Regions from separate parts of the Pseudoflavonifractor sp. BSD2780061688st1 E11 genome, predicted to be linked through region 2. Evidence: a T-box and tRNA genes for the amino acid it is inferred to sense, from the RefSeq annotation. Region 2 holds a T-box; the other holds one or more tRNA genes.
What was found. A T-box is a leader RNA that pairs with one kind of tRNA and senses whether it is charged. The one in region 2 lies ahead of cysS (cysteine--tRNA ligase), so its partner is inferred to be a tRNA-Cys.
Positions count from the first base shown of each region.

Region 1 (3,409 bases), on a different contig from region 2:
AGAACGGATTGTCCGGTGTAAACGGCGCGGAATGGGTTAAGGTGCTTTACGGACTTGTACTGAGTCTGGCGCTCGGATTTTTTTCGGGCTGGATCATCTGCAAGGTGATTGCGGCTCTCTGCGCATCTATGGACCGGCGCAGGACATCGTCATTTTTTAAAGGCGCACAGATTTTCGGCGCGGCATTTATGAGCTTTATGCACGGAGCGCAGGATGGACAGAAATTTATCGGTGTGCTGTTTCTTGGAATCGCTTTCTGCAACGGACAGTCCAGTGTGGAAGGCATGGGGATTCCGATATGGCTGATGCTGCTTTGCAGTGCCGTTATGGGAATCGGGACAAGCGTAGGCGGTGAGAAGATTATAAAATCTGTCGGAATGGATATGGTCAAGCTTGAGAAGTTCCAGGGATTTTCAGCGGACCTTGCAGGCGCGTTCTGTCTGCTGCTTTCCAGTGTGTTTGGAATTCCGGTTTCCACAACACATACAAAGACCAGCGCAATTATGGGCGTCGGCGCGGTAAAAAGACTTTCCGCAATCAATTTCGGCGTAGTAAAGGACATGATGCTGACCTGGGTATTTACGTTCCCGGGATGCGGACTGATCAGTTTTGTCATAGCAAAGCTGTTCATGGCACTCTTTTAGAAGAAGTAGGAGGAAGTAAAAATGGCAAAGAATCGGGATTCATTTTATTTTGAAACATTTACAGCCTGTGCGGAAATTTCCTGTCAGGCGGGACATATGCTTGTAGGAATTCTCAGAGACTTCAGACCGGAAAAGCTGGAGGAGTATCTGGACGAGATGCACAAGATAGAAAACAGTGCGGACATGAAAAAGCACGATATGCTGGACAGACTTGCAAAAGAGTTTATCCCTCCGATTGAAAGAGAGGACATCATTGCTCTGAGCCAGCGGATTGACGATATCACAGACAAGATTGAGGATGTGCTCCTGAGAATCTATATGAATAATATCACTGAGATTGAAGATGATGCCCTTCAGATGCTGGATATTATTATCCGCTGCTGTGAAAAGGTGACAGAGCTTACAAAAGAGTTTGCAGATTTCCGGCATTCCAAAAAGCTGAAAGAAGTCATTATCCAGATTAATGACCTGGAAGAAGAGGCGGACCGCTGCTTTATGAAGAGCATGCGGAAGCTCCATGCCGAGTGCCAGAATCCGCTGCATATCATAGCATGGAGAGAGATCTACATCTATCTTGAGCGGTGCGCGGATACATGTGAACATGCCGCAGATGTGGTAGAAAGTGTAGTTATGAAAAATTCTTAAAAAAAGGCTTGCTTTTTTTGAGAGGGTATGATAATATAATTCTCGGCACTGCGATAGCGGTGCCAAGAAATAAGGCTCCGTGGTCAAGCGGTTAAGACATCGCCCTTTCACGGCGGTAACACGGGTTCGATTCCCGTCGGAGTCATTTTTGAAAAATGCTTGCATTTTTCAGAAAATATGATAATATAATATAGTGTACGGCGCAGTAGCCAAGTGGTAAGGCATAGGTCTGCAACACCTCGATTCACCGGTTCAAATCCGGTCTGCGCCTCTCTAAAGAGCCCGTATTTACGGGCTTTTTTCTATTTTCTGATTATCATTTCTTAATATTCAAAAATTGTTTAAAAAATCCATATGAAGTTATTAGATCTATCCGTTAGACTACACATCAGAAACAAGTGAGAGAAAAACTCTTATTACGGAGGAATTACAGTGAAAGCCAGAGATTGCCGGATTAAAAGTGTAACGGATAACAGACAGAAGCAGATACACAGTCTGCTGGCCGCTTTTTTCTTTCCTGTTCTGACCTGTTGTATCGGATTTGCAGCAGTGGGCATATTTACGTTTGGGTCCAGATCGGCGCTGATCATAGATGGTGTACACCAGTATCTGGGCTTTTATGAAGAATTTCTGCATCAGATCGGACAGGGAGTATGGTGGACATTTTCCGGCCATGCGATGGGATATAGTTTTTACAGTCTGTTTTCCTATTATCTCAGCAGTCCGTTCAACTTTTTGATCCTTTGTGGGACCGGAAAGATCTGGAGCTGGAAGTAGATGTGGAGGAACGCGTACTGGTACAGGCAGATCCGAGCCTGATGGAGCTCGTCTGGAACAACCTGATATCCAAAGCAATCAAATTTACAGAGCCGGGAGGAAGCGTGATGATCCGGCAGAAAACAAGGGACAAAGTGGTGGAAGTAGAAATCCGCGACGCCGGATGTGGCATGAGCCGGGAAAGTGTGCGCCACATTTTCGATAAATTTTATCAGGGAGACACATCCCATTCCAAAGAAGGAAACGGGCTGGGGCTTGCACTTGTAAAACGCGTCCTTGTACTCATGGACGGGGAAATCTCCGTCAAAAGCGAAGAAGGAAAAGGAAGCACATTTAAGGTGATTCTTCCAAAAGCAGAACAAACCAGAGAACAGGCGGAGGTGGAACGAAACAATGAATGAAAACAAAGAAAACAACCGGTTCATCGGATACGAATATAAACAAGTAGTAGCAGAGCCGGGGCAAATCTCATTTTTAATAGACGGATACATGAATTTCGGATGGGAAATCGATGAAAATGTACAGGATATCCGTATGGAATACTACGGATCACATACAAAATCCCATCATCACAGAAAAAGCATCATCCGGATGAAACGGGACCGGAAGATTATCAATAAGATGGAACTCACCAGACTACAAAGAAATTTCGAAGCCTATGTAGAAGAAATCCGGCATCTGGAAAAAGAAAAAACCTCACTTCCATCCATCGTTGCAATCACAACCGGAATCATAGGAACCGCATTTATGGCAGGATCAACATTCGCTGTCACAGCAAACCCGCCGCACATCGTACTGTGCATCCTTCTCGCCATTCCAGGATTCCTGGGCTGGATTCTGCCGTACTTCCTTTACAAAAAAGGAGTACGCAGACAAACAGAAAAAATCTCACCACTCATAGAAGAAAAATACGACGAGATTTACGAAATCTGCGAAAAAGGCAGCAAACTCATTTCATCGGGGACGTGTTCCGATGCACAGGTACACGACGTAAATGAGCAAAAAACGCTCAAAACCCGCATAAAATAAGGGGAAACACGAATTTTCAGATTTTTTTCATCGGGGACAGGTTCCGACGCGTCGGAACACGTCCCCGATAATTGTTGTATGTATGGTTTTTGGCTGATATAATGTGGTTGAAATTGCATTTTTGTATGATTTCTGTTATGATAGAATTCCGTGTGAGTGTGCTTCTGACGGGAGTGGAGAGGACACGGGAAGAGTTTAGAAATTGTTTAAGAATTCATAAAAATTTGTTTAGTCGAAGATGCTAGTCTTTGAGAGAGAAAAGTAGTGCAGGAGGCGTAGTGTGATGAGTGAGAATCTGTCTGGGCTGTCGGCCC
Region 1 covers NZ_SPHM01000036.1:6,225-9,633, forward strand. The annotation lists gene FGQ85_RS14260 (inorganic phosphate transporter) at 1-644, shown strand, start outside; gene FGQ85_RS14265 (DUF47 family protein) at 666-1,289, shown strand; tRNA gene FGQ85_RS14270 (tRNA-Glu) at 1,363-1,434, shown strand; tRNA gene FGQ85_RS14275 (tRNA-Cys) at 1,489-1,560, shown strand; gene FGQ85_RS14280 (YfhO family protein) at 1,722-2,066, shown strand; gene FGQ85_RS14285 (sensor histidine kinase) at 2,069-2,467, shown strand; gene FGQ85_RS14290 (hypothetical protein) at 2,460-3,095, shown strand; gene FGQ85_RS14295 (cation-translocating P-type ATPase) at 3,379-3,409, shown strand, end outside.
Region 1: it encodes a tRNA-Cys, which carries the amino acid that the T-box ahead of cysS (cysteine--tRNA ligase) is inferred to sense. The anticodon was not compared.

Region 2 (3,409 bases):
AAGGGACAAAGGGGAATAACTTCTGATATCATGTTCCTCTGTCTGAAAGACTTCACACAGATACGAATCCAGTTCCATCGTTATACTCTCTTCCATTGTACTCCTTCTCTTGTGTCCTTTAAGACAATTCCTTTTTCCAGAAGCTCATCCCTGATCTCATCAGCACGTTTGAAATTCTTTTCCTTCCTTGCCTTTGTTCTCTCCTCGATCAGAGCCTCGATGTCCGCATCCAGCATTTCCTCTTCTTTGTCCACAATCAGTCCGAGGATATCGCAAAGACGCACAATCAGATCAAAAAGTGCCTTTGCGTACTCTTTGGAGCTTTCTCCGTCTGCTGTTGTGTTGGCAAATTTTACAAGTTCAAAGATAGCAGTGATGGCATCGGCTGTATTGAAGTCATCTTCCATAGCGTCTTCAAATTCTTTGATGAACTCTGCAGTCTTTGCCGCGTTTTCTTTCTCTACATCTGTCATCTGCTCTGTCTGTGCTGTTTCCATCAGGTGTTTCAGCTGGTCTGCAGCATTGGTAATACGCTCCAGACTGTTCTTTGCTGCTTCCATCAGCTCCGCGCTGAAATTCAGCGGGCTTCTGTAATGCGCGCTCAGCATAAAGAACCGGAATACCTGCAGGTCATATTTCTCCCCGATCTCCCGTACAGTGCGGAAGTTTCCGAGAGATTTTGACATCTTCTTATTATCAATATTTAAAAATCCATTGTGCATCCAGTAACGCGCAAATTCCTTGCCGTTGCATGCCTCGGACTGTGCTATCTCATTTTCATGATGCGGGAAAATAAGATCTTCGCCGCCAGCATGAATGTCAATCTGCTCGCCCAGATATTTTCTGGACATTTCCGAGCATTCGATGTGCCATCCCGGACGTCCTTTGCTCCACGGTGCATCCCAGAACGGCTCGCCGTCTTTTTTCGGCTTCCAGAGTACGAAATCCAGAGGATCTTCCTTTTCGTCCTGGCCGGATACGAGAAGCTCTCTTCCGCCGGACTGCAGGTCATCCAGATTTTTATGGGACAGCTTTCCATAGTCTTTGAAACTTCTTGTACGGAAGTAAACGGTTCCGTTCTTCTCATAGGCATTCCCCTTTTCAATCAGTTCCCGGATCATCTCGATCATTCCGCCGATCTCCTGGGTCGCCAGCGGATTTGCGGTAGCCGGCTTGATGTTGAGGTCTTCCATATCCTTTTTGCACTCCGCAATATAGCGTGCCGCGATCTCATCTGCCGTCACGCCCTCTTCCAGTGCTTTTTTAATGATCTTATCATCTACGTCTGTAAAGTTGGAAACAAAATTCACTTCATATCCTTTGTATTCAAAATAGCGGCGTACCGTATCAAAGACAATCATCGGTCTTGCATTTCCAATATGAATAAAATTATAAACGGTCGGGCCGCATACATACATCTTTACCTTTCCCTCTTCCAGAGGCACGAATTCTTCCTTTTTTCGTGTCATCGTATTGTACAGTTTCATCTGTCATTCTCCTCCTTTTCTTTTTTTTGCAGAGTCTTACGGAGCATTTCTATCGCACAGGAAAATTTTTCCGGCACATAAAAAGAAAAACTTCGTCCCTGATAACATCCAAGAGACGAAGTTGATCCGCGGTTCCACTCTATTAAAAAGGGCAGATGCCCTTTCCACTCATCTGTGCAGGTAACGACTGCCTACGTGATCTGCTACTTTTCCTTCGCAGACCCGGCTCCCGGACGCACTTCACATATCCGTTCTTTCGGAGGGCTCTCAGCCGGCGGCCTTCCTTCTCTGTAAAGTATGCATATGCTACTCTTTCCGTTCTCTGCCTTTTTCTATCCTTCTGTTGTTATAGTGTATGGGATAACTCTCATTTTGTCAACTCCCATTTCTATACAATCTCATTCAAAAATACCGGTGGTGCGGGTTGGGTGCCCTTCAGAAGCACTCGCATCTGCGGGCCCATGTTTTCATAGACTTCCCGCTCCTCTTTGCGCTCTGACCGGTAGCCAAACAATACCGTCACAAGTTCCCCCGGAGAAACCGTTTCCGCCTCTTTGGAGGCTTTGGTTTTCCGGACAGATAAAGTCTGTCCCTCCTGTCCCCGGATCTCCCAGTATCCGGTATTTTCCGGAATCAGTCCATCTTCTATATGAAGCCGGATCTCAAAATTGCTCCGGGCAAGGAACCGTTCCAGAAAGTGCTGAAGATGGACGATCCGGACCATGATCACCGGAACTTCCTTTTCTTCGGCTCCTTCCAGTTCTTCTTTAAGCCATGCCGCATCCTCCGGGCGGGCCCCTGAAATCTGGACGGTTTTTACCGGTTCCTCATTCAGAAACGCGAGGATCTGCTCCCAGTCTTCTTTTTTCTGGAACAGCGGCTCCCGAAGCTCTGCCTTTCCTTCATAACATCCATAAACGACAAATCCGGTCGGTTTTCCGTCCTTTTCCGTAAGCAGGATTCCTCCGCCTTCGCTCTGCTGTTCTTTTAAGATCGTCCTATAGTAACGTTCTGTCCGGACAGCGCGGATGAAAGGCATCTGTCCCAGTAGCTCTTCTGCAAGGCAGGCAAGTGCCCGGCAGTCCGATTCCCCGGCGTATCGCACCTGGCATCCTGCCAAAGTCCCGTCTTGTCCTTTTTCTCCGGATGGTTTCCCCTCTATCCGGAGCTGACGATAGACAAACCGGAATCCGTGCGGATAATAAATTTCCTCCGCGGCCGGCATCAGATAGGTAAACGGCTCTCCTGCCTGATACATGTCTTTGGCAGACTTTTCCAAAAGCCGCGTCATATAACCCCGTCCCCGATATTCCATCTTTGTCGCCACCGCTATAATATAGTGAAGCAGGCATGTTTCCCCCAAAAACTGCACCGGATATGGATTAAGCTGCAGCATGGAGACCGGCCCGTCCTCTTCTTCTATGATATAGATGGAATTCTCCGCCGTTTTCACCTGATAATAATAATCAAGAAACGCCTCGTCGTCCTCCGTAAAAATCTCTTCCCAGAGCGATCGGGTCATTCTGTGCTCCTCTTGTTTCAGCTTTCTTATTTTCATTCCATCACCCGGTCATCCGACACACCGTGACATCCAGGGCATCCCCGGCATCCGCCTTCCTGCCACGTCACGTCATAGCTGAAATTCGTTGCCTTTTCAATGCAGCAGACTGCCTGGGCGGAAATTCCCTCTCCGCTTCCGGTAAATCCAAGACCTTCTTCCGTGGTTGCCTTGATGTTGACCTGATCCACATCAATGGCAAGCGTCCTTGCAATATTTTCCCGCATGGCATCAATATGCGGACGCATCTTTGGCCGCTGCGCAATGATTGTCGCATCGATATTTTCAATCACATATAAGTGTTCATCAAGAAGCTCTCCAACCTGTTCCAGAAGTTTCAGGCTGGATGCTCCTTTGTATGTTT
Region 2 covers NZ_SPHM01000008.1:5,519-8,927, reverse strand. The annotation lists gene FGQ85_RS05110 (ribonuclease III domain-containing protein) at 1-96, opposite strand, end outside; gene cysS (cysteine--tRNA ligase) at 81-1,487, opposite strand; T-box leader at 1,596-1,819, opposite strand; gene FGQ85_RS05100 (GNAT family N-acetyltransferase) at 1,876-3,045, opposite strand; gene ispF (2-C-methyl-D-erythritol 2,4-cyclodiphosphate synthase) at 3,042-3,409, opposite strand, start outside.